Regions from separate parts of the Streptomyces sp. DSM 116795 genome, predicted to be linked through region 1. Evidence: predicted binding sites of a transcription regulator. Region 1 holds the regulator's gene; the other holds the start of a gene.
The links. The regulator HspR, encoded in region 1, represses chaperone genes until heat shock. The targets are predictions, from matches to a motif close to TTGAGNNNNNNNNNCTCAA.

Region 1 (12,079 bases):
CCGCGTCGACCTCGACGGCAGGAGTGTCCAGCCCCCATCTGCGCAGCACCTGGCGGGCTCCGAGGGAACCGGGCTCCTCCACGGCGACGGTGCCCGGACCGTGCTCGCGCAGAAGCAGCGCGAGCAGAGCCAGGGCCTGCGAGACACCGGCGACCACCACCACGTCGTCCGCGTCGGCCCTGACGCCGCGGTTACGGGGCAGCCAGCCGGCGACCGCGCGGCGCAGCTCCGGTGCACCGCGCGGGTCTCCGTAGCCGAGACCGGCGGCGGACAGCCCGTCGAGCACGGAACGCTCGGCGCGCAGCCAGGCGGTACGCGGAAACGCGGCCAAGTCCGGGACCCCCGGCGTCAGATCGACGGGGGCGGGGGTGGCCCGCATCGTCTCGAAGATCTCCACGTCCGGCTCGGCGTCAAAGACCACCCCGTCCGCCGGCGGTTGCGATGGCGCCGTGACGGTGGCATCCGGCGGGGCTGCCGTGGCGACGACGACGGTGCCGCCACGGCCCCGTCCGGCCACGTGTCCGTCCTCGCTCAGCCGCTGGTACGCCTCGGTGACCACGCCGCGCGAGACCCTCAACTCCGCGGCCAGCACCCGCGAGGCGGGAAGCCTGCTGCCGACCGGGAGACGGCCGTCCGAGATCGCGAGCCGGAGCCGCCGCGCCAGCCACTCGGCCAGCCCTCCGCGCGGCGCCTCGGCGGTGTCCAGCTGGAGGAAGTCGGAACCCGTCGTTATGGCCCGGTCGACTGCGCTCTCTTTGGCACTGTTCATCGATCTAATCCCCGCAGGGTGGCGTCACGGACAGATGCCGGCGCAGCTGGGGAGAGAGCGAGGTCTTTGTGACAGACACCGGTTACGTGCACGGGTACTCGGAACGTGAGGCCCGCCGCCTCGGCGACCAGGCGGACACGCTCGCCGCACTCCTGCACCGCGGCACCGGCTACCCGCCTGGCAGCCGCGTATTGGAGACCGGCTGCGGAACCGGCGCTCAGACGGTGCATCTGGCCGCCGCCAGTCCGGGCGCGCACATCGTGGCCGTCGACACCTCCCAGCACTCTCTGCGCCGCGCCCGTGAGCGCGTCACGGCCCAGGTCCCCGGTGCCGGCGTGGAGTGGTGCCGGGCCGACCTGTTCGATCTGCCGTACGCGGACGGCGAGTTCGACCATCTCTTCGTGTGCTTCGTACTGGAGCATCTGCGCGAGCCGGAGCGCGCGCTTGCGGAGCTGCGGAGGCTGCTGCGCCCCGGAGGCACCGCCACCGTGATCGAGGGGGACCACGGTTCGGTCTTCTTCCATCCGTACAGCGCCGAGGCACATGCCGTGGTCGACCAGCAGGTGCGTCTCCAGTCGGCGAGCGGGGGCGACGCGCTGATCGGCCGCCGGCTCCAGCCTCTGCTGACCGACGCCGGGTACGAGCACGTCGACGTACGCCCGGTCACGGTCTACGCCGACCGGTCCCGGCCCGATCTGGTCCAGGGCTTCACCCGGGACACCTTCATCGCCATGTTCGAACTGATCCGTGACGACGTCCTTGCCGCGGGTCTCACCACGCCCGCCGACTGGGAGCGCGGCATCGCCGACCTGTACCGGACCACCGAGCCGGGCGGCACCTTCCACTACACGTACTTCAAGGCGCTCGCCGTCAACCCCGGCCCGCACACCGCCGGTTGAGCTTGAGCCGGAACGCCCCGGTCAACCCGGTGCCCCGGCCGAGCTCGGGCAGTACGCTCCCGCGCATGAGCCTCGAATGGGAACAGGTCATGGTGGACGCGGCGGACCCGGCCACGCTGGGGCGCTGGTGGGCCGAGGCCCTCGGCTGGACCGTACTGAACGACTCGGCGGAGGAGTTCGAGATCCGCCCGGCCCCGGACCGGCTGCCCGGACTGCTCTTCGTGCCCGTCCCGGAGCGGAAGACCGGCAAGAACCGGCTGCATCTGGACTTCCGGCCCGACGACCAGGAGGCCGAGGTCGCCCGTTTCCTGGCCCACGGCGCACGCCACGCCGACGTGGGCCAGAGCGAGGAGGACCCCTGGGTCGTACTCGCGGACCCGGAGGGCAACGAGTTCTGCGTCCTGGGGCCGCGCCGGCAGTGATCGCCGTGCCGGCGGTGAGAGCCGCGCGTGCGCGTCAGTCGCGGCGGCGCGTCAGTCGCGGCGCTGCTTCTTGGGCCGCCAGACGACCAGCGCGCCGGACTGCGGGTGGACGTCCTCGTACGGGACGAGATCGCGCCGGTACGAGGCGTGGACCTGGGCCTCACGCTGCTGCATGGCCGCCGCGGCGCCCTCGACCGCCTGCTGGAGCTCCACCACGCGGGACTTCAGCGCGGCCACCTGATTCTCCAGCTCGATGATGCGCTTGATGCCCGCGAGGTTGATCCCCTCGTCCTGGCTCAACTCCTGCACCTGACGCAGGAGTTCGATGTCGCGCGCCGAATAGCGCCGGCCGCGCCCGGCCGCGCGGTCGGGGGAGACCAGGCCGAGGCGGTCGTACTGGCGCAGGGTCTGCGGGTGCAGACCGGAGAGCTGAGCGGCGACCGAGATGACATACACAGGGGACTCGTCGGTCAGCTGGTAAGGATTGCGTCGTCCACCTCGGCCGTTCACCTCAGTCTCCCTTCGCGGCCTTGAACAGGGCCGCCCTCGGGTCCTCCGCGGCCGTCGCCTCGCGGTAGGTCTCCAGGATGCCCTTCGCCTTCTCGCTCAAATCCTTCGGAACCGATACGTCGATGGTGACGAGCAGATCGCCGCGCGTCCCGTCCTTGCGGACCGCTCCCTTGCCGCGGGCCCGCATCGTACGGCCGCTGGGCGTGCCCGGCGGCAGCTTGAGCGTGACCGGCGGACCGCCGAGCGTCGGGACCTTGATCTCGCCGCCGAGCGCCGCCTCCGGGTAGGTCACCGGCACGGTCACGGTCAGGTTGTCCCCCCTGCGGCCGAAGACCGGGTGACGGTCCACGTGCACGACGACGTACAGGTCGCCGCCCGGGCCGCCACGCTCACCCGGTGCGCCCTTGCCGCGCAGCCTGATGCGCTGCCCGTCGCTGACGCCCGAGGGGATACGGACCTGCATGGTGCGCGAACTCGTCGCCCTGCCGGAGCCCTTGCACGTGTCGCAGGGGTCCTGCGCGATGAGCCCGCGGCCCTTGCAGTCGACGCAGGGATCGGTCAGGGAGAAGCCGCCACCGCCACCGCGCGATACCTGGCCGGTGCCGACGCACGTCGGGCACACACGCGGTGAGCCGTTCTTGTCGCCGGTGCCGGCGCACGCCTTGCACGCCGCCGAGGACGACATCCGCAGCGGGACCGTGGCGCCGTCCACCGCCTCGGTGAAACTGAGCGTCACCTCGGACTCGATGTCCTGGCCGCGCCTCGGCTGTGTGCGCGTACCGGCGCCGCCGCGGTTGAACAGCCCGCCGAACACGTCACCGAGACCGCCGCCGAAGCCGCCCGCTCCGCCCGGGCCGCCGGGGCCTCCCGGGCCGCCCGGCTGGCCGCCTCGAAGAGGTCGCTCAGGTCGAAGTTGAAGCCGCCCGCTCCGCCGGGACCACCTGGACCGCCGGTCCTGATGCCCCCGTTGCCGAACAGGGCGCGCGCCTCGTCGTACTCCTTGCGGCGCTTGGCGTCGCCGAGTACGTCATAGGCCTCGGAGGCGTCCTTGAAGCGCTCCTCCGCCTTGGCGTCGCCCCTGTTGGCGTCGGGGTGGTTCTCCCGGGCGAGCTTGCGGTAGGCCTTCTTGATCTCGGCCTCGGTGGCGTCCTTCGGGACGCCGAGGACCTTGTAGTAGTCCTTCTCGATGAAGTCCTTCGTACTCATCCGCGGCGTCCCTCCCTCCCGGTTCCGTGCCCGCTTGTGCTGCCGTGGCCAGCCTGGTCGGCTTGGTCGGCCTGGTCAGCCCTGGTCGGGGCCACCGTTCTCCTCTTCGTCGGCGGACTCCTCGCCTGCCGCGCCCTGAGCACCCGGCTGCGGCTCGGCGACTCCGACCCTGGCGGGGCGGATCGTCCGTTCGCCGATTCGGTACCCGGGCTGCAGGATCTGCACGCACGTCGTCTCTGTGACGTCGGGCGAGTACGAGTGCATCAGCGCCTCGTGCACAGTCGGGTCGAAGGGCTCGCCCTCCTTGCCGAACTGCATCAGACCCATCTTGGCGGCGACCATCTCCAGCGACTCGGCCACCGACTTGAAGCCGCCGACGAGTTCGCCGTGGTCACGGGCGCGGCCGATGTCGTCGAGCACCGGCAGCAGTTCCGTCAGCAGGTTCGCGACGGCGACTTCCTTCACGGACGCGCGGTCACGCTCGACCCTGCGGCGGTAGTTCTGGAACTCCGCCTGGAGCCGCTGCAGATCCTGCGTCCGTTCGTGCAGTGCCGTACGGGTCTGGTCCAGCTGAGCGGTCAGCGCCGCCACCTGGGCATCCTGACCCTGGCCCTGCAGGACCTCCGGGCCGGACTGGCCCTCCTGCTCGTTGTCGGTCACGTCCCCGGCCGGCTCCGCCGGACCCCCCGCCTCGTCGGCGGGCACTTGTCCGGCGGCCTGCGCCGCAGCGTCATCGGGCTGTACGGCGTCGGCGGGGACGTCGGGCTTCTGTTCGAAGCCCGGAGTCTCCTCCGTCACGCTGCACCATCCTTCGGCTTCTGCTCGTCGTCCACGATCTCGGCGTCGACGACATCCTCGTCACCGTCGGCCTTGGCCTGCCCGGCGCCCTCGGCACCCTCGGCACCGGCCTCAGCGCCGCCGGCCTCGCCCTGGGCGGCCTGCGCGTCCGCGTACATGGCCTGACCCAGCTTCTGGCTGGTCGCCGCGACCTTCTCGCTGGCCTCGCGGATCGCCGCGGTGTCCTCGCCCTTCAGCTTCTCCTTCAGGTCCTCGAGAGCTTCCTCGACCTCGGTCTTGATCTCGCCGGGGACCTTCTCCTCGTTGTCCTTGAGGAACTTCTCGGTCGTGTAGACCAGCTGCTCCGCCTGGTTGCGCGTCTCGGCGGACTCGCGGCGCTTGGCGTCCTCGTCCGCGTACTGCTCGGCGTCGCGCATCATGCGCTCGATGTCTTCCTTCGGGAGCGCCGAGCCGCCGGTGACGGTCATCCGCTGCTCCTTGCCGGTACCGAGGTCCTTGGCGGAGACGTGCATGATGCCGTTGGCGTCGATGTCGAAGCTGACCTCGATCTGCGGCACGTTGCGCGGAGCGGGCGGCAGACCCGTCAGCTCGAACATGCCGAGCTTCTTGTTGTACGCCGCGATCTCGCGCTCGCCCTGGAAGACCTGGATCTGCACCGACGGCTGGTTGTCCTCGGCCGTGGTGAAGGTCTCCGAACGCTTCGTCGGAATCGTGGTGTTGCGCTCGATCAGCTTGGTCATGATGCCGCCCTTGGTCTCGATGCCGAGGGACAGCGGGGTGACGTCCAGCAGAAGGACGTCCTTGACCTCGCCCTTGAGCACACCGGCCTGCAGGCTGGCGCCGATGGCGACGACCTCGTCCGGGTTGACGCCCTTGTTGGCGTCCTTGCCGGCGGTCAGGTCCTTGACCAGGTCGGCGACGGCGGGCATACGCGTCGAGCCACCGACCAGCACCACGTGGTCGATCTCGGACAGCTGGATGCCGGCGTCCTTGATCACGTTGTGGAACGGGGTCTTGCAGCGCTCCAGCAGGTCCTCGCTCAGCTGCTGGAACTGGGAGCGCGTGAGCTTCTCGTCCAGGTGCAGCGGACCCTCGGCGGACGCCGTGATGTAAGGCAGGTTGATGTTGGTCTCGGTCGAGCTCGACAGCTCGATCTTCGCCTTCTCCGCTGCCTCACGGAGACGCTGGAGGGCCATCTTGTCCTTGCCCAGGTCCACGCCGTGCCCGGACTGGAACTGCTTGACGAGGTGGTCGACGATGCGCTGGTCCCAGTCGTCACCGCCGAGGTGGTTGTCGCCGTTGGTGGCCTTCACCTCGACGACGCCGTCGCCGATCTCCAGCAGCGAGACGTCGAAGGTGCCACCGCCGAGGTCGAAGACCAGGATCGTCTGGTCTTCCTTCTCCATCCCGTAGGCGAGGGCGGCGGCCGTCGGCTCGTTGACGATGCGCAGCACATTGAGGCCCGCGATCTCGCCGGCCTCCTTGGTGGCCTGGCGCTCGGCGTCGTTGAAGTACGCCGGGACGGTGACCACGGCGTCCTCGACCTTCTCACCGAGGTAGGACTCCGCGTCGCGCTTCAGCTTCTGCAGGATGAAGGCGCTCATCTGCTGCGGGTTGAAGTCCTTGCCGTCCAGGTTGATCTTCCAGTCGGTGCCCATGTGACGCTTGACGGACCGGACAGTCCTGTCGACGTTGGTCACAGCCTGCCGCTTGGCCACCTCGCCGACGAGCACCTCGCCGTTCTTCGCGAAGGCCACAACGGACGGCGTGGTCCTGGCGCCCTCGGCGTTGGTGATGACGGTGGACTCACCGCCTTCGAGAACACTGACGACGGAGTTCGTCGTGCCCAGGTCGATGCCGACCGCACGTGCCATTTCGGTTTCCTCCAGCTGATGTCTTGAGTGAAGCTGGCTCAAGAGTGCCTGGCCGATCCGAGAACGTCAAACGACCTGAGCTGAGCCCACTCAACTCTTATGCCGTCTTTATGCGCACCCCCTTCTGACCAGGGGATAAACAGGGGTATCGGGCCTGCGGGGCGGCGCACGGACCCCGTAGGGCGCCCCGCGACGCAGATCACCGCGCGCCCGGGTACCAGCAGGGCACGGGGAGTGGGTAGTCTCGTACGAATCAGATAAGTTACCGCTTAGTAAGCCACCCGATCAGGTCTCGCCCGAAGGCCGCCCGAGGAGCCCCCATGCAACTCGCCGCGATCGTCGTTTCGCTGGTGCTGGCCGCGGTCGGCATCGCGCTGTTCGCGCGCGCCATCGCGCAGATCTACCGCTTCGTCAGGCTGGGGCAGCCGGTGCCCGCCGGCACGCGGACCGACGTCCCGGCTGCGCGCACGCTCACCGTGGCCCGCGAGTTCTTCGGTCACACACGCATGAACCGGTGGGGCGTCGTCGGCTTCGCGCACTGGTTCGTCGCCGTCGGGTTCTTCGCGCTCGTGCTGACCCTCGTGCACGCCATGGGTCAGCTCTTCCAGGCCGACTGGACGCTGCCGCTCATCGGCACGTGGGCGCCGTACGAGATGTTCACGGAGTTCCTCGGCCTGATGACGACGCTCGGCATCGCCACGCTCATCGTCATCCGGCTGCTCAGCCTGCCCTCGCGGGCGGGCCGCAAGTCCCGCTTCGCGGGTTCCAAGGCGGGCCAGGCGTACTTCGTCGAGTACGTCATCCTCACGATCGGGGTGGCCATCCTCGTGCTGCGCGGACTGGAGGGCGCGCTGCACGGCGTACACGGCTACGAGGCCTCGTACTTCGTCTCCTACCCGCTGGCCGCCGCCTTCGACGGCCTGAGCGTGAGCGCGCTGCAGAACCTGACCTACCTGGTCGCGCTGATCAAGATCGGCACCTCGTTCGTGTGGATGATCGTCGTCGGCCTCAACACCAACATGGGTGTGGCCTGGCACCGCTTCCTCGCCTTCCCGAACATCTGGTTCAAGCGCAACGCGGAAGGCGGCACCGCGCTGGGTGAGCTGAAGCCGATGGTCTCCGGGGGCAAGGAGATCGACTTCGAGACGGCCCTCGACGACGAGAACGAGGAGGAGGTCCGCTTCGGCGCCTCCCAGGTCGAGGACTTCTCCTGGAAGGGCATCCTCGACTTCTCCACCTGTACGGAATGCGGCCGCTGCCAGTCGCAGTGCCCCGCCTGGAACACCGGCAAGCCCCTCTCGCCGAAGCTGCTGATCATGTCGCTGCGCGACCACGCGCACGCCAAGGCCCCGTATCTGCTCGCCGGCGGCGGCAAGACGATGGAGGGCGAGGAGAAGGCCACCGAGGAGCAGCTCAAGCACGTACCGAAGGCGGCGCTGGAGGAGGCCGAGCGCCCGCTGATCGGCACGGCAGAAGAGAACGGCGTCATCGACCCGGACGTGCTGTGGTCGTGCACCACGTGCGGTGCGTGCGTCGAGCAGTGCCCCGTCGACATCGAGCACATCGATCACATCGTCGACATGCGCCGCTACCAGGTGATGATCGAGAGCGCGTTCCCGAGCGAGGCCGGGACGATGCTCAAGAACCTGGAGAAGAAGGGCAACCCCTGGGGCCTGGCCAAGAAGCAGCGCCTGGAGTGGACGAAGGAGCTCGCGGAGGAGACCGGCTTCGAGGTGCCCGTCGTCGGCAAGACCGTCGAGGACCTCACCGAGGTCGACTACCTCTACTGGGTCGGCTGCGCGGGCGCCCTGGAGGACCGGGCGAAGAAGACCACCAAGGCCTTCGCGGAGCTGCTGCACATCGCCGGCGTCAACTTCGCGATCATGGGCGGCGACGAGAAGTGCACCGGCGACTCGCCCCGCCGCCTCGGCAACGAGTTCCTCTTCCAGCAGCTCGGCGAGGAGAACGTCGGCACGCTCAACGCCGCCTTCGGGGAGGACGATGACGACGAGAGCACCAAGCTCCCCGCCTCGAAGAAGAAGATCGTCGCGACCTGTCCGCACTGCTTCAACACGCTCGCCAACGAGTACCCGCAACTGGGCGGCCACTACGAGGTCGTCCACCACACCCAGCTGCTCCAGCACCTCGTGGACGAGGGCAAGCTGGTGCCCGTCACGCCGGTCGAGGGTCTGATCACGTACCACGACCCGTGCTACCTGGGCCGTCACAACAAGGTCTACACGCCGCCGCGCGAGATCATCGGCAAGGTGCCGGGCCTGCGGAACGAGGAGATGCACCGCCACAAGGAGCGCGGCTTCTGCTGCGGCGCGGGCGGCGCCCGGATGTGGATGGAAGAGCGCATCGGCAAGCGCATCAACAACGAGCGCGTGGACGAGGCCCTTTCGCTGGATCCGGACATCGTCTCGACCGCCTGCCCGTTCTGCCTCGTCATGCTGACGGACTCGGTCAACGGCAAGAAGAACGATGAGAAGGCCAAGGAGGAGCTGCGGGTCGTGGACGTCGCGCAGTTGCTGCTGGACTCCGTGCGTACGCCGGGCGAGGACGGCCCGTCGGACGAGCCTGAAACGGAGGAGAGCAGCGCCCCTGAGCCCGCCCGGTAGCCGCGGAGCCGGGTGCCCGGGTACCGGTCAACCGGCTTCAGAAGCCGAATCTCCGCGGGCAAAAATGCGTAAATGAACGGAGTCTGCCGTCCAGAACGGCAGACTCCGTTCGTTTGCGACAAGCTCCGTTCGTATTCAGTCACTTAGCGTTCTTCACACGTCAATCCCCTTCGGGGGATACCCAACCGGCACCCCGCGCCTTAGCCTCGCTGACCAGCGGCAGAAGTACCGGAAGCAGAAGCCGGAAGCAGAAAGGAGGCGACCCCGGTTGCTGGACGGCGGCGACGTGGTGGCGGAGACCAGCCCGGTCCGCCGTGTCTCCGCGAGACGGGACGTGCGTCCCGCCCCGGTCCCACCGGTGGTCGCGGACACCCGGCGCTTACGTTTCTGCGGCTGGAGAACACGGCCCGATAACCTGCGGGGCACAAGCGACCGGGCCCGCAAGGGACACAGGCAGGGGGAAGACCCGGTCCGTACGCCGACCACCGTCGAGGAGATGGGCGCATGCTGACCAACGAGCGCCTGTGCCGACTGCATTTCAGCTCACGAGACCTCCCACGCATCCGCATCGAGGTCGAGGAGTGCGCGGCCTCTGCCGGGCTCGCCGAGCCGCGCAGAGGCGAATTCGTCGTCGCCGTCGACGCCGTGGCGACCAACGCGGTCGAACACGCCGGCGGCACGGGCCGGCTGGTGATGCGTCACCTCGCGGGCGAACTGGAGTGCCGCGTCGAGGACTCCGGGCCCGGCTTCTCCGAGGACGTCATCCCCGAGCTGGCGCCCGGCGTGGCCGGAGCCACCGCGGGCCGCGGGCTGTGGCTGGCGCGCCTCGTCACCGACAGGCTCAGCGTCGAACCTGCGGGGCCGGAATCCGGCGCGGTGGTGACGCTGGCCGTGAAGCTGCCCGGCGGCTGACCGGGGCCAGCCGTTCGCGGGCGTCGCGGCCGGTGTGGCCGTCGCGGTCCTCCGCGGCCGGTGCGGCCGTCGCGGTCCTCCGCGGCCGGTACGGCCGTCCTCGTCCGGCCCGGCGGCGGACTTCTCGTCCCGTCGGCTGACGGCACGCCATGACAGCCCTTAGGGGTGAGCCCTACGAGTTGTACCGGATCGGCCACAAAGCCTGTCCCAATCTCCCGGGCCCGGCTTTGGCGGCCCGGGGACAAGGTACGTTCGAAGGCGTGGCTGGTTTCAGGATCGGACGCGGCCGGGGCTCCCGGAACGCGCAGCAGCAAGGGCAGTACCGCGGACCACAGGGGCGGGCGCAGGGCGCGCCGGGCCCCGGCCCGGGGGCGTACGGACAGCGCCCGCCGGAGCAGTGGCCACGCAGGGGCGGCGGCCGTGGCGAGCCCGAGTACTTCGGTGAGCCGCACGGCGCACAGCCGCACCCGGGGCAGGGCTACGGACCGGGTCACGGACAAGGCCAGGGCTACGGGCAAGGCCCCGGTCCCGGCGCCCCGGGCCAGGGCCGCAGCGGTCCCCCGTTCGGTCCGGGCCCCTACGCCGCCGGCAACGGTCCGGCACATGGCAGCGGCCCCGCCGCCGACCCGTACGGCGACTCCTCGGGACACACCCGTTCCTTCACCGTCCCGGACCCGTTCAGCGCGCACGGCGCCTACGGCCCGGACGACGGCTACGGCCGCCCGGCACCGCCCTCCGGCCCGCGGCTGCACTGGAAGGAGCTGCTGAGCGGCATCCTGGTGCGCCCCGGCGCGACCTTCTGGCAGATGCGCGACCACAGCGTCTGGGGCACGGCGATCATCGTCACGTTCCTCTACGGGCTGCTCCTGATCTTCGGCCTCGACGACGCCCGCGAAGAGGCCATACACGCCACGCTGTCGAGCGCGATCCCGTACGTCCTGAGCACAGGCATCGCGGTGGTCCTCGCCGGCCTCATCCTGGGCGCGGTCACGCACACTCTCGCCCGCCAGTTCGGAGGCGACGGCGCATGGGCGCCGACGGCCGGACTGTCGATGCTGATCATGTCGCTGACGGACGCACCGCGCCTCCTCGTCGCCCTCTTCCTGGGCGGCGCGCACCCCTTCGTCCAGGGACTGGGCTGGGTGACCTGGGTCGCCATGGGTGTGCTCTTCACGATGATGGTCAGCCGCTCCCACGACATCCGGTGGCCGCGGGCGCTCGGCGCCTCGGCCGTGCAGCTCGTGGCGCTGCTGGTGCTGATCAAGCTGGGCAATCTCTAGGAGTCCCGGGGCGGCGGTCCGCCGCCGCCCTCGCTCTTCCGCCCCTTCGGCCCCTCCGGGCCCTCCTGGTCCTGCCGCTCGGCGCGGTGGCCCCTGCTCTCTGCACGGCTTCCCGGCGTCTCCGGCGGGCTGCCGGGGTGGAACCGTTCGTAGTGGGTGGTGACGATGCTCCGCTCATGGTGCGTGTTGATCAGATGCAGCATCAGCGCCGCCAGCGCGATCAGCACGAGGATGACGCCGACGGTGACGAGTATGTCCAGCATGGCCGCTCCTCCTCCCCTTCCTCTTGCTGTGGCTCGGGCGCGCACGCATTCACGTACGTACGCACGTGACGCGGGTGCCCATTTCGCGTGCGGAACACAGCACCGCTCCCGTACGCGCGCAGGGCACACCCCCACGCCGGCCCGGCGCGGCCCGGCAACTCCTCGCTGAGAACGGGCACTTCGCACCCGGAACGGGCAGGCCGAAAATCCTCGGAGGCGCAGTATTCTCAGTGTTCTCAGCCTCTCCCTGTGGGGATTCGGTCACTGCCGGTCAGGGCCGGTCAAGGCCAGTCAGCACCCGTCAGACCGGTCCGTCCCGTCGTGGGTCGGTCGCGGCGCAGAGGCGGACGCTGGCGCGGGAGGCGGGGAGCCGGCCGAGCGGGGAGGGGGCGCAGAGATGACCGAGGTGTTCGTACGGCGGCTCAGCCGGTGGCAGGCGGACCGGGAGCGGGAGGCCGTCGCCGACTTGTACGTCGAGGCGTACCGGGGCACGGCGGGCGAGCAGTTCCACGACCGGCAGGAGTA
Region 2 (12,079 bases), 1.6 Mb from region 1:
CCACCTCACCACGATCCAGGGGAACATCCTGCGCGCCGCCGGCCACTTCCAGGAGGCGTACGACCTGGACAGCAGCAGACTGGAGCGGCTGCGCGGCGGCACGGAGACCGACGAGGACAAGCTGATGACGGCGACGGCCTCCTTCGCCGCCGACCAGCGCTTCCTCGGGCAGTACGCCGAGGCGCTCCAGATGCAGCGCGAGGTCGTCTCCACCGCGGAACGCCTGCTCGGTCCGGACGACTGGTCGACGCTGCGCGCCCACCACAACCTCGCGGTCGGGCTGCGGCTGCTGGGCCGTTATGCCGACGCCTACGAGGAGGACCTGGAGACGCTGCGGAAGCGGGAGACGCTGCTGCGCCACCGGCACCCCGACACCCTCAGCTCCGTCAACTCCTGCTCCCGCGACCTGCGGCTGATGGGGCGCTACCAGGACGCGCTCGCCCGGCAGGAGCTCTGCGTGCGGCGGCACGTGCAGGTGATGGGAGCGCAGCACCCGAAGACGCTGTGGTCCCGGCACAACCTCGTGCTGTGCGAACGCCGGGCGGGCACCTCCAAGCAGGACACCGGCGCGGTGCTGGAGAGCCTGCTGGAACAGCAGCAGCAGACCTACGGGCGCAGCCACTACAGCACGTTCGCCCTCATCACCGACTACGGCAACTATCTGCGGGCCCGGGGCGAACTGGACCGGGCGGCGGACCTGTTGACCGAGGCCGAGGAGGGCTATCGCAGACTCCTCGGCCAGGCACACCCCGTCTCCACCGGCATGCAGTCGAACATCGGTCTCGTACTGCAGGCGGAGGGTGACCGGGACAAGGCCCTGAACCTGTTCGAACAGGCGCTGGCCGGGCTGCGTACCGTCCTCGGCGACAACCACCCGGCGACGCTGGGCTGCGCGCTGAACACCGCATGCGGGCGGAACTTCATCGGGCGGCTGGACGACGCCGTGGAGCTGAGCCGCGAGACGCTGCGCCGCGCGGGGCACGTCCTCGGTGAGAACCACCCGCTCACGCTCTCCTGCCAGGTCGCCCTCGCGGCCGACCTGCGCGCGGTGCGCGAGCACACCGAGGCGGGCAAGCAGGAGGAGGACGCCCTCCAGCGCCTCACCCGCACCCTCGGGGCCCAGCACCCGCACACGCTCTCCGCACGTCAACGGGTGCGCCCGTACTGGGACTTCGAGCCCTACCTGGGCTGAGCACCCCGCCCCCGCCGCCGCACGACGGAGGGCCCGCCGGCAGCGATGCCGGCGGGCCCTCCGTGTGGCTGCGAGCGGCGTGCGCTCAGAGGTCGAAGACCTCCTGGATCAGCTGCTGCTGCTCCTCCTGGTGCCGCTTGCCGGAGCCGACGGCGGGCGAGGAGGACGAGGAACGCGAGACCCGGCGCAGCCGGTCCGCGTTGGGGACCGGCTCGGAGCCGATGATCAGGTCCAGGTGGTCGACCAGATTGAGCGCGATGAACGGCCACGCACCCTGGTTGGCCGGCTCCTCCTGTGCCCACAGGAACTTCGACGCACCGCTGTACTTGGCCATCTCGCCCTGGATCTCCTTGCCGGGCAGCGGGTAGAGCCGCTCGATCCGGATGATCGCGGTGTCGGTCAGACCGCGCTTCTGCCGCTCGGCGTCGAGGTCGTAGTAGACCTTGCCGGAGCAGAAGACGACCTTGCGGACGTCGGACGGGTCCACGGAGTCGTCGCCGATGACCGGACGGAATCCTCCGGAGGTGAACTCCGAGGTCTGCGACGCCGCCGCCTTCAGCCGGAGCATCGACTTCGGGGTGAAGACGACCAGCGGCTTGTGGTGCGGGTTGTGGACCTGCCAGCGCAGCAGGTGGAAGTAGTTCGACGGCAGCGACGGCGAGGCGACCGTCATGCTGTTCTGCGCGCACAGCTGGAGGAACCGCTCGATGCGGGCCGAGGAGTGGTCCGGGCCCTGGCCCTCGTAGCCGTGCGGCAGGAGCAGCGTCACGCCGGACGTCTGGTTCCACTTCTGCTCGGCGGAGGAGATGAACTCGTCGATCACCGTCTGCGCCCCGTTGGCGAAGTCGCCGAACTGCGCCTCCCACATCACCAGCGCCTCGGGGCGGGCCAGGGAGTAGCCGTACTCGAAGCCCATCGCCGCGTACTCGCTGAGCAGCGAGTCGTAGACGTTGTAACGGGCCTGGTCGTCGGCGAGGTACAACAGCGGCGTGTAGTCGTTGCCGGTGTTCTGGTCGAGTAGCACGGCGTGACGCTGGCCGAACGTGCCGCGGCGGGAGTCCTGGCCGGACAGCCGCACCGGCGTGCCCTCCATCAGGAGCGAGCCGATGGCGAGGGTCTCGCCCATGCCCCAGTCGATCGTGTCGTCCTCGATCATCGCCGCGCGCCGCTGGAGCTGCGGGAGCAGCCGTGGGTGGACGGTGACGTGGTCGGGGATGTTGACCTGCGACTCGGCGATCCGCTTGACGACCTCCTGGCCGACGCCCGTCTCGATGTGGACCGGGAACTCGGCCTCGGGCTGCGGGACTTGCGCCGGGGCCGGGGCGTTGGCGGCGTCCCGCACCTCGGTGAAGACCTTCTCGAGCTGGCCCTGGAAGTCCTGCAGCGCCTGCTCGGCCTCCTCCAGCGTGATGTCGCCGCGGCCGATGAGGGACTCGGTGTAGAGCTTGCGCACCGAGCGCTTCTTGTCGACCAGGTTGTACATCAGCGGCTGCGTGAACTGCGGGTTGTCGGTCTCGTTGTGACCGCGGCGCCGGTAGCAGATCAGGTCGATGACGACGTCCTTGTTGAACGCCTGGCGGTACTCGAAGGCCAGGCGGGCCACGCGGACCACGGCCTCCGGGTCGTCGCCGTTGACGTGGAAGATCGGCGCCTCGATCATCCGGGCCACGTCGGTGGAGTACATCGACGAGCGCGCCGACTCGGGCGCCGCGGTGAAGCCCACCTGGTTGTTGACGATGATGTGCACCGTGCCGCCGGTGCGGTAGCCGCGCAGCTGCGACATGTTGAGCGTCTCGGCCACGACGCCCTGGCCCGCGAAGGCCGCGTCGCCGTGCAGCTGGACGGGCAGGACGGTGAAGTCCGTGCCGCCCTTGCCGATGATGTCCTGCTTGGCGCGCGCGACACCCTCGACGATCGGGTCCACGGCCTCCAGGTGCGAGGGGTTGGCGGTGAGCGAGACCGTGATCTGCTCGCCGTCCAGGCCGGTGAAGGTGCCCTCGGCGCCCAGGTGGTACTTCACGTCGCCGGAGCCGTGCATCGACTTCGGGTCGAGGTTGCCCTCGAACTCCCGGAAGATCTGCGCGTACGACTTGCCGACGATGTTCGCCAGTACGTTCAGCCGGCCGCGGTGCGCCATGCCGATCACGCACTCGTCCAGGCGCGATTCGGCGGCCGCGTCCAGCACGGCGTCCAGCATCGGGATGACGGACTCGCCGCCCTCCAGCGAGAAGCGCTTCTGGCCCACGTACTTGGTCTGCAGGAACGTCTCGAACGCCTCCGCGGCGTTCAGCCGCCGCAGGATGCGCAGCTGCTCGTCCCGCTCAGGCTTGGAATGCGCACGCTCGACCCGGTCCTGGATCCACTTGCGCTCCTTCGGGTCCTGGATGTGCATGTACTCGATGCCGGTGGTGCGGCAGTACGAGTCGCGCAGCACGCCCAGGATGTCGCGCAGCTTCATCATCGACTTGTTGGCGAAGCCGCCGACCGCGAACTCCCGCTCCAGGTCCCACAGCGTGAGCCCGTGCTCGGTGATGTCCAGGTCGGGGTGCTTGCGCTGCTTGTACTCCAGCGGGTCGGTGTCGGCCATGATGTGGCCGCGCACCCGGTAGGAGTGGATCAGGTCGAAGACGCGGGCGGCCTTGGTGACGTCGTCGTCGTGCGAGGCGTCGATGTCCTGGTTCCAGCGCACCGGCTCGTACGGGATGCGCAGCGCCTTGAAGATCTCGTCGTAGAACCGCTCCTCGCCGAGCAGCAGCTTGCTGACGATGCGCAGGAACTCGCCGGAGGCGGCGCCCTGGATGACCCGGTGGTCGTAGGTGCTGGTCAGCGTCATCACCTTGGAGACGCCGAGCCGGTTGAGGGTGTCCTGCGAGGTGCCCTGGAACTCCGCCGGATACTCCATCGCGCCCACGCCCAGGATCAGGCCCTGGCCGGGCATCAGCCGCGGCACGGAGTGGACGGTGCCGATGCCGCCCGGGTTGGTGAGGGAGCAGGTGACGCCGGAGAAGTCCTCCATCGTCAGCTTGTTCTGCCGGGCGCGGCGGACGATGTCCTCGTAGGCCTGCCAGAACTCGAAGAAGGTGAGCGTCTCGGCCTTCTTGATGGCGGCGACGACGAGCTGGCGGTCGCCGTTCGGCTTCACCAGGTCGATGGCCAGGCCGAGGTTGACGTGGTCGGGCTTGACCAGCGTCGGCTTGCCGTCCTTCTCCGTGTAGGAGTGGTTCATCGACGGCATCGCCTTCAGCGCCTGCACCATGGCGTAGCCGATGAGGTGCGTGAAGGACACCTTGCCGCCGCGGGCGCGCTTGAGGTGGTTGTTGATGACGATGCGGTTGTCGAAGAGCAGCTTCACCGGGACGGCACGTACGGACGTGGCGGTGGGCAGCTCCAGCGACGCGTTCATGTTCTTCGCGACGGCCGCGGACGGCCCGCGCAGCTGCGTGTACTCGGGGCCGGACGGCTGCTCCGCCTCGGCGCCGCCCTGCGCGGGCGCGGCGGGCTTGGCCTGTGCCCTCGCCGGCTCGGCCGGTGTGGGCTTGGCGTGCTTGGCCGGCGCGGGCTTGGCTTCCGCGGGCTTCGCTTCCGCGGGCTTGGCGGGTGCGGCGGCCTTGGCCGGCTTCGCCTCAGCGGGCTTGGCCTCCGCCGGCTTCGCCGGTGCCGCGTGCGCGGGACCTGCGGCCACTCCCGAGGTGCCGGCTGCGGCGCCCGGCGGCGTGGTGGGGGCCGCAGCCGGCTCTGCCACCGCTCCCGCGGCCTCGGCGCCCGGCTTGTAATCGGCGAAGAAGTCCCACCAGGCTCGGTCTACCGAGTTGGGGTCCTGGAGGTACTGCTGGTAGATCTCGTCGACGAGCCACTCGTTTGGCCCGAAGACGGCGGCGGGATCGCTTCCCTGACCGTCCTGCTGGGTCGAGACGCTCGAGCTGTTGTGGGACTGTGACGACACGGCGGCAACCGCCCTCTTCCGCGTTCCTTAGGTGGTGGACAGCGGGAACAAAGGCTACGCCTCTCGCCGCCTGACTTGCAGTCCAGGCCGGGTTGTCGTCACGCAAGTCACATCAAGAGTCCGGTTTCGGCGCATGAAGTGGCGGGAAACAACCAAGGTTCGCCGCAGAGTGGAACTGGCGGCCCCGGTTCCACGTCCTACTACTTCGGGGCCTTTCGTCAGGCGATCTCTTCCATCAGGGTGCTGTGTCGGCCTGCGCCTCCCCGCGTCAGCCCTGCGCCTCGTTCACACCCGGAAGGGTGACCTGGATGCGGCAGCCCCGGGGGGACTCCGCGACCCTGATCCAGCCGCCGTGCAGGTCCACCGCCCAGCGCGCGATCGCCAGGCCCAGCCCCGTGCCGCCGTCGCCGCCGCCCGGTCCCGAGCCGCGCTGCGAGGACGTCTCGGCGGCCTTCGTACGGTTGAAGCGCTCGAAGACGTGTGCGCGTTCCGACTCGGGGATGCCGGGCCCCTCGTCGAGCACCTCCACCTCGAGGCTCTCCTCGGTCGCGCCCGGGCGCGCACGCACGGTGACGCGGCCGTGCGGAGGGCTGTGCTTGACCGCGTTGTCGATGAGGTTGGCGACGACCTGGTGCAGCCGCTCGGCATCCGCGTAGGCCGTCAGTTCGGGCGGGGAGACGTCCAGATGCAGATGGACGTCCGTACGGGAGTGCCCCTGCCCCTTGCTCATGTTCGCCTCCTTGAGCACCCCCGCCAGGTACGGCCACACCTCGAAGCGGCGTGCGCGCAGCGGCACGACACCGTTGTCCAGGCGGGAGAGGTCCAGGAGGTGCTCCACGAGGCGGCCGAGCCGGTCCGTCTGCTGGAGGGCGATGCGCATCGTCTCGGGATCGGAGTCGGAGACACCGTCCACGACGTTCTCCAGCACGGCCCGCAGCGCCGCGATCGGGGTGCGCAGCTCGTGCGAGACGTTGGCGACGAGCTCCTTGCGGTGCTGGTCGACGAGCTCCAGGTCCGCTGCCATCTGATTGAAGGTCTCGGCGAGTTCGCCGAACTCGTCCCGGCGGTCGCCGCGCACGCGGCGTGAGTAGTCGCCGTCCGCCATGGCTCTGGCCGCGTCCGTCATCTCGTCCAGCGGCGCAGTGAGGGACTGCGCCACGAACTGGGTGATCAGCAGCGAGGCGATGATCGAGATGATGGTGATGACGCGCAGCTCGGTCGCGGAGTTGACCGCGAAGAGCGCGAGCAGCGTGGTGATCACCACGGAGACGATCACCAGCGCGCCCAGCGCCGCCTTCACCGAGCGGTACGGGTCGAGGGGGCGCAGCCCTTCCCAGAGCCGGTCGATCCACCCCACCCATACGGGCTCCCAGCGCCGGCGCAGGCGCTGGTTCAGGCGGCCCAGGGCACGCACCGCGCGCCCCAGGAACCTGCCGGTGACACGGACCGAGCGCGGGAGGCGGACCGCCCGGCTCGCCGAAGGGGTGTCAGGCACCTCTGCCACGTCGCCGACGCCGCCTGTCAGGAGCCGTCCGCGGCCGACGCCGGATAGCCGCCGCCGTCCGCACCGGACGACGCGTTCGCCGAGTTGGAGCCCGACGAGGGCGTCTCGAGTGCGTAGCCCACGCCGTGCACCGTACGGATGCGCTCCGCGCCGATCTTGCGGCGCAGGGCCTTGATGTGGCTGTCGACGGTGCGCGTCCCGGAGGCGTCCGCCCAGTCCCACACCTCGGCGAGCAGCTGCTCCCGCGAGAGCACGGCACGCGGCGAGTGCGCGAGGCACACAAGCAGGTCGAACTCGGTGGGCGTGAGGTGCACGTCCTCACCGGTGACGCGCACCCGGCGCTGCGAGTGGTCGATCTCCAGCTCGCCGAGGCGGAGTATGCCGCTGCGCGGGGTGTGCGCGGCGAGCGTGGCCCGCTCGACCCGGCGCAGCAGTACGTGCACCCGCGCGGCGACCTCGCGCATCGAGAACGGCTTCGTCATGTAGTCGTCCGCGCCGACTCCGAGCCCGACCAGCATGTCCGTCTCGTCGTCCCGCGCCGTCAGCATCAGTACGGGGACCGGACGTTGCGACTGCACCCGTCGGCAGACCTCCAGTCCGTCGAAGCCCGGCAGCATCACGTCGAGGACGATCAGATCGGGCTGCCACGCCTCGGCCGTGTCCACGGCGGCGGGGCCGTCGCCCGCCGTCTGGACCTGGAATCCCTCGGCCCGCAGCCGCATCGCGATGGCGTCGACGATCGTGGGATCGTCCTCGACGACCAGGATTCTGCGCTGCGCGCCAGGGGTGGTCGACGCGGACGCGTTGCTGCTCTGTGCCGGTGTGATGTTCTTCTGGTCCATTCGACCCCGCCCCTGCATGGCCCCGTGGCTTGTTTGTGTGCGTGCTTGCAGCAGCGTAAGGGGCTTGTGTCGGCTGCGGCTATGCCGGTTTGGTTGCGAAGTGGACCACGTCGGGGACGCCTCGGGCGACGGGGATCTCTTCCGTACGAACCCCCTGGAATCCGGCATTCCGCAATGCATCCTCGAATGTCGGGGAGGCTTGCGCCGACCAGACGGCGAGTACGCCGCCGGGCGCCAGCCGGGCACGGCAGCCGGTGAGCCCGGCGGGGGAGTAGAGGGAGGCGTTGTCCTCGGTGACGGTCCATTCCGGGCCGTTGTCGACGTCGAGGCACAGCGCGTCGAACAGCTCGCCGCCCCGCAGATACCGCGTGAGGTCCGCGTGCACGATCTCCGTACGCGGATCGCGCAGCGCCGCGGCCGAAAGCCGGGAGAGCGGCCCGCCCTCCCGGTGCCAGTGGATGACGGCCTCCTCGCGCTCGACGACGGTGATGCGCCCCCACTCCTGCTCTGCGGCGGCCTCGGCGAGCGAGAAGCCGACGCCGAGGCCGCCGATCAGCAGGCGCGGCGCCTCCCCGTGCGCGCTTCGGTGCTGCCGTCCGCGGCGCAGCTCCTCCAGAGCGGCTCGTACGAGCAGACGCTCGGAGCGCCCGTCGGAGGTGTCCATGAGGAAGGTGCCGTTGGCGATGATCTGCAGCAGCGCCCCGTGCTGCCGCAGCACCACTTCGCCGTTCGGCCCCGAGCGGCGGTCGAGGACGACGGGGGCCGCGGCGTCTGGGGGTAGGGACATGGGCTCATCCTCTCGCTCCGCGGTGGCAGCCCGACAAGTGCGGGCCCATGGGGCGCCTCCCGGGACGTTGCTCGGCGGGGGGCGGGTTTCTCTCCGCCGCGACGGTGAGTCGTCCCGCGGCGGAGCCCGGCGGTGCCGGACCTCCGCGCGGGGCGCGGGGAACACTCGCGGAGTGGAGCGCATTGCCGAGAGGGAGATGCCGCGGCCAGATGCGGGCCGCCCCGGGGCAGAGCCCCGGTGGCGGGCCCTCTGGGGCCGCCCGCTCCTCCGGCCGGGCCGGAGTGGGTCGATCGCTCCTGGCGAACAGCAGGGAATCGGCGGAACATCCGCAGGCCTCTGCGCATTGAGTGGGCATAGCTCAACTTGCCTGCCTAGGGAGAGATCATGGCTGCGACGTCCACACCCCTCACCCTGCCCGTGCTGCCCCTCGACGACGAGGTCGTGCTGCCGGGAATGGTGGTGCCCCTGGACCTGTCGGACAGTGAGGTGCGGGCGGCGGTCGAGGCCGCGCAGGCCGCCATCGCCTCTGGAGAGAAGCCGCAGGTGCTGCTGGTGCCGCGGGTCGGGGGGAGTTACACGGACATCGGCGTGCTCGGCCGCGTCGAACAGGTCGGCCGCCTCGCGGACGGCGACCCGGGTGCCCTCATCCGCGGCCGGCAGCGCGTGCGCGTCGGCTCAGGTACGAGCGGCCCCGGCGCCGCCCTGTGGGTTGAGGGGAGGCTCGTACCGGAGGACGGAGAGGGGGAAGGGGCCGCGGAATCCGGCGGGGGTGCGGACACCGACAGGACCGCGGAGACCGGCGGGGCTGCGGACAACGACAGGCCCGCGGAGGCCGGCGGGACGGAGACCGGCGGCGACGCCGCCGAGCTGATGACCGAGTACAAGGCGCTCGCCGCCGACTGGCTCCGCAAGCGCGGCGCATGGCAGGTCGTGGACCGGCTCCAGCAGATCGACGACCCCGGTCGGCTCGCGGACAACGCGGGGTACTCCCCGTTCCTGTCCGCCGAGCAGAAGATCGCCCTCCTGCGGACCCTCGACCCCGTCGAGCGGCTGCGCCTCGCCATCGGATCGCTGCGCGAGCACCTCGCCGAGCAGGACGTGGCCGAGTCGATCGCGAAGGACGTCCAGGAGGGCGTCGACAAGCAGCAGCGTGAGTTCCTGCTCCGGCGCCAGCTCGACGCCGTACGCAAGGAGCTCGCCGAGCTGAACGGCGACCCCGAGGACGAGGGCGAGGACTACCGCGCCCGCGTCGAGGCGGCGGCGCTGCCCGATCACGTGCACAAGGCCGCGCTCAAGGAGCTGGAGAAGCTGGAGCGCGCCTCCGACCAGTCACCCGAGGGCGGCTGGATCCGCACCTGGCTCGACACCGTCCTGGAACTGCCCTGGAACGAACGGACGGAGGACGCCTACGACATCGCCGGCGCCCAGGCCGTCCTGGACGCGGACCACGCGGGACTGCAGGACGTGAAGGAGCGCATCACCGAGTACCTGGCGGTGCGCAAGCGGCGCGACGAGCGCGGCCTCGGCGTCGTCGGCGGCCGGCGCGGAGGCGCCGTGCTGGCACTGACCGGGCCGCCCGGCGTCGGCAAGACCTCGCTCGGCGAGTCCGTGGCGCGGGCGATGGGCCGCAAGTTCGTCCGCGTCGCGCTCGGCGGCGTACGCGACGAGGCGGAGGTCCGCGGTCACCGGCGTACGTACGTCGGGGCGCTGCCCGGGCGCATCGTGCGGGCCGTGAAGGAGGCCGGCTCGATGAACCCGGTGGTGCTGCTGGACGAGGTGGACAAGCTCGGTGCCGACTTCCGCGGCGACCCCTCGTCGGCGCTGCTGGAGGTCCTGGACCCGGCGCAGAACCACACCTTCCGCGACCACTACCTGGAGGTCGAACTCGACCTGTCCGACGTGGTCTTCCTCGCGACCGCCAACGTCATGGAGGCGATCCCGGACGCGCTGCTGGACCGTATGGAGGTCGTGCAGCTCGACGGCTACACGGAGGACGAGAAGGTCACCATCGCCCGCGACCACCTGCTGCCCCGCCAGATGGAGCGCACCGGCCTCGAATCCGGCGAGGTCCGGCTGGAGGACGGCGCGCTGCGCAAGCTGGCCGGCGAGTACACGCGGGAGGCGGGCGTACGGAACCTGGAGCGCTCGGTCTCCCGGGTGCTGCGCAAGGTGGCGGCCCAGCACGAGCTGGGGGAGCGCGAACTCCCCGTCACCGTCGGCGCGGACGAGCTGCGCGCCCTGATCGGGCGGCCGCACCACACCCCGGAGTCCGCCCAGGACCCGGCGGAGCGGCGTACGGCCGTGCCCGGTGTGGCGACGGGGCTCGCGGTCACGGGCGCGGGCGGCGACGTGCTCTTCGTCGAGGCGTCGCTCGCCGACCCCGAGACGGGCGGCTCCGGGCTGACCCTCACCGGGCAGCTGGGTGACGTGATGAAGGAGTCCGCGCACATCGCCCTGTCGTACCTGCGTTCGCGCGGTGCGGAGCTGGAGCTGCCGGTGGCCGATCTGAAGGACCGCGGCATTCACCTGCACGTCCCGGCGGGCGCGGTGCCCAAGGACGGCCCGAGCGCCGGCATCACCATGACCACGGCGCTTGCGTCGCTGCTGAGCGGACGTCAGGTGCGTACGGACGTGGCGATGACGGGCGAGGTCTCGCTGACCGGGCGGGTGCTGCCCATCGGCGGCGTGAAGCAGAAGCTGCTCGCGGCGCACCGTGCCGGTGTCACGACGGTGATCATCCCCAAGCGGAACGAGCCCGACCTGGACGATGTGCCGGAAGAGGTGCTGGAGAGGCTCGACGTGCGTCCGCTCGCCGACATCCGGCAGGTGCTCGAGCTGGCCCTGACACCGGCCGAGTCCGGCTGCCTCCACGATGGCGGCGAGCGGGGGTTCCCGGTGGCGGCCTGACGCCGCGAACCGCCGGGGACCCTCCCCGCCCTGGACGCCGCGCCGGCATCGCATGCCGGCGCGGCGCCGTGTCCGGGCACGGTCGCTCCACGGGCCGGGCCGGGCCGGGACGTTCGGGAGGACGGCCGAACGGCACAGCCGGACATGCGGCGGATCCGGTCGTCGGATAGATCTCGGATTGCTGATCCGGCGGCGCTCAGGGCGGTAACTGCCCGGGGGCCTCTGGGCGCTGCCGGATCCCGACTCCCTGTTCCCTCACAGCAAGGGATGCCGCATGACCGCGAAGCTCAGACGCGTAACCGTCACCACCGCGACGGGCCTCGGCCTGTTCCTCACCCTTCTTCCCACCGGACAGGCCCAGGCGCAGGCCCAGGCGCAGGCTCCGCAGGCGTCGGTCCGCGTGCCCTGCAACGACATCGCCGCGCTCAGGACGGCCATCGACGACGCGAACACCGGCGGCGGCAGCATCGTCCTCGCCTCGCACTGCATCTACTCCCTGACGGCGGCCGACAACACCGACGACGGCCTGCCGGAGATCACCGGGGACGTGCGGATCTCCGGGGACCGGTCCACCATCCAGCGAGGTCCCGGCGCCAACGGTGCCTTCCGCGTCTTCCACGTACGGCAGGGGGGCAGCCTGAGTCTGAAGTCGCTCACTGTCCGCGGCGGTTCGGCGTTCAACGATACGGGGCGCAACGGCGGAGGAATCTTCAGCGATCAGGGCAGAGTGACCCTGACCGACGTGACGGTGAGGAACAACAGTTCCGCGTTCCTCGGCGGCGGCATCTGGAACAACCGCGGAGCGCTGGAGCTGAAGAACACCGAGGTCAGGAACAACACCAGCGTGAACGCCGGTGGGGTGGCCACCAACGGGACGATGACGATGCGGGGCGGCGCCCTCAGC

Region 2: lon (endopeptidase La) is a predicted target of HspR. The motif match lies at 8,612-8,630, and genes of this name have one in related genera.

Annotation. Positions count from the first base shown of each region.
Region 1 covers NZ_CM147707.1:3,812,677-3,824,755, reverse strand. The annotation lists gene pdxR (MocR-like pyridoxine biosynthesis transcription factor PdxR) at 1-769, opposite strand, end outside; gene ACSMXX_RS16495 (methyltransferase domain-containing protein) at 838-1,668, shown strand; gene ACSMXX_RS16490 (VOC family protein) at 1,734-2,090, shown strand; gene ACSMXX_RS16485 (heat shock protein transcriptional repressor HspR) at 2,142-2,600, opposite strand; partial or broken gene dnaJ (molecular chaperone DnaJ) at 2,602-3,806, opposite strand; gene grpE (nucleotide exchange factor GrpE) at 3,882-4,604, opposite strand; gene dnaK (molecular chaperone DnaK) at 4,601-6,478, opposite strand; gene ACSMXX_RS16465 ((Fe-S)-binding protein) at 6,799-9,099, shown strand; gene ACSMXX_RS16460 (ATP-binding protein) at 9,604-10,011, shown strand; gene ACSMXX_RS16455 (Yip1 family protein) at 10,272-11,291, shown strand; gene ACSMXX_RS16450 (hypothetical protein) at 11,288-11,554, opposite strand; gene ACSMXX_RS16445 (GNAT family N-acetyltransferase) at 11,952-12,079, shown strand, end outside.
Region 2 covers NZ_CM147707.1:2,221,713-2,233,791, reverse strand. The annotation lists gene fxsT (FxSxx-COOH system tetratricopeptide repeat protein) at 1-1,192, shown strand, start outside; gene ACSMXX_RS09370 (multifunctional oxoglutarate decarboxylase/oxoglutarate dehydrogenase thiamine pyrophosphate-binding subunit/dihydrolipoyllysine-residue succinyltransferase subunit) at 1,278-5,135, opposite strand; gene ACSMXX_RS09365 (HAMP domain-containing sensor histidine kinase) at 5,404-6,519, opposite strand; gene ACSMXX_RS09360 (response regulator transcription factor) at 6,657-7,481, opposite strand; gene ACSMXX_RS09355 (spermidine synthase family protein) at 7,561-8,268, opposite strand; gene lon (endopeptidase La) at 8,653-11,175, shown strand; gene ACSMXX_RS09345 (hypothetical protein) at 11,450-12,079, shown strand, end outside.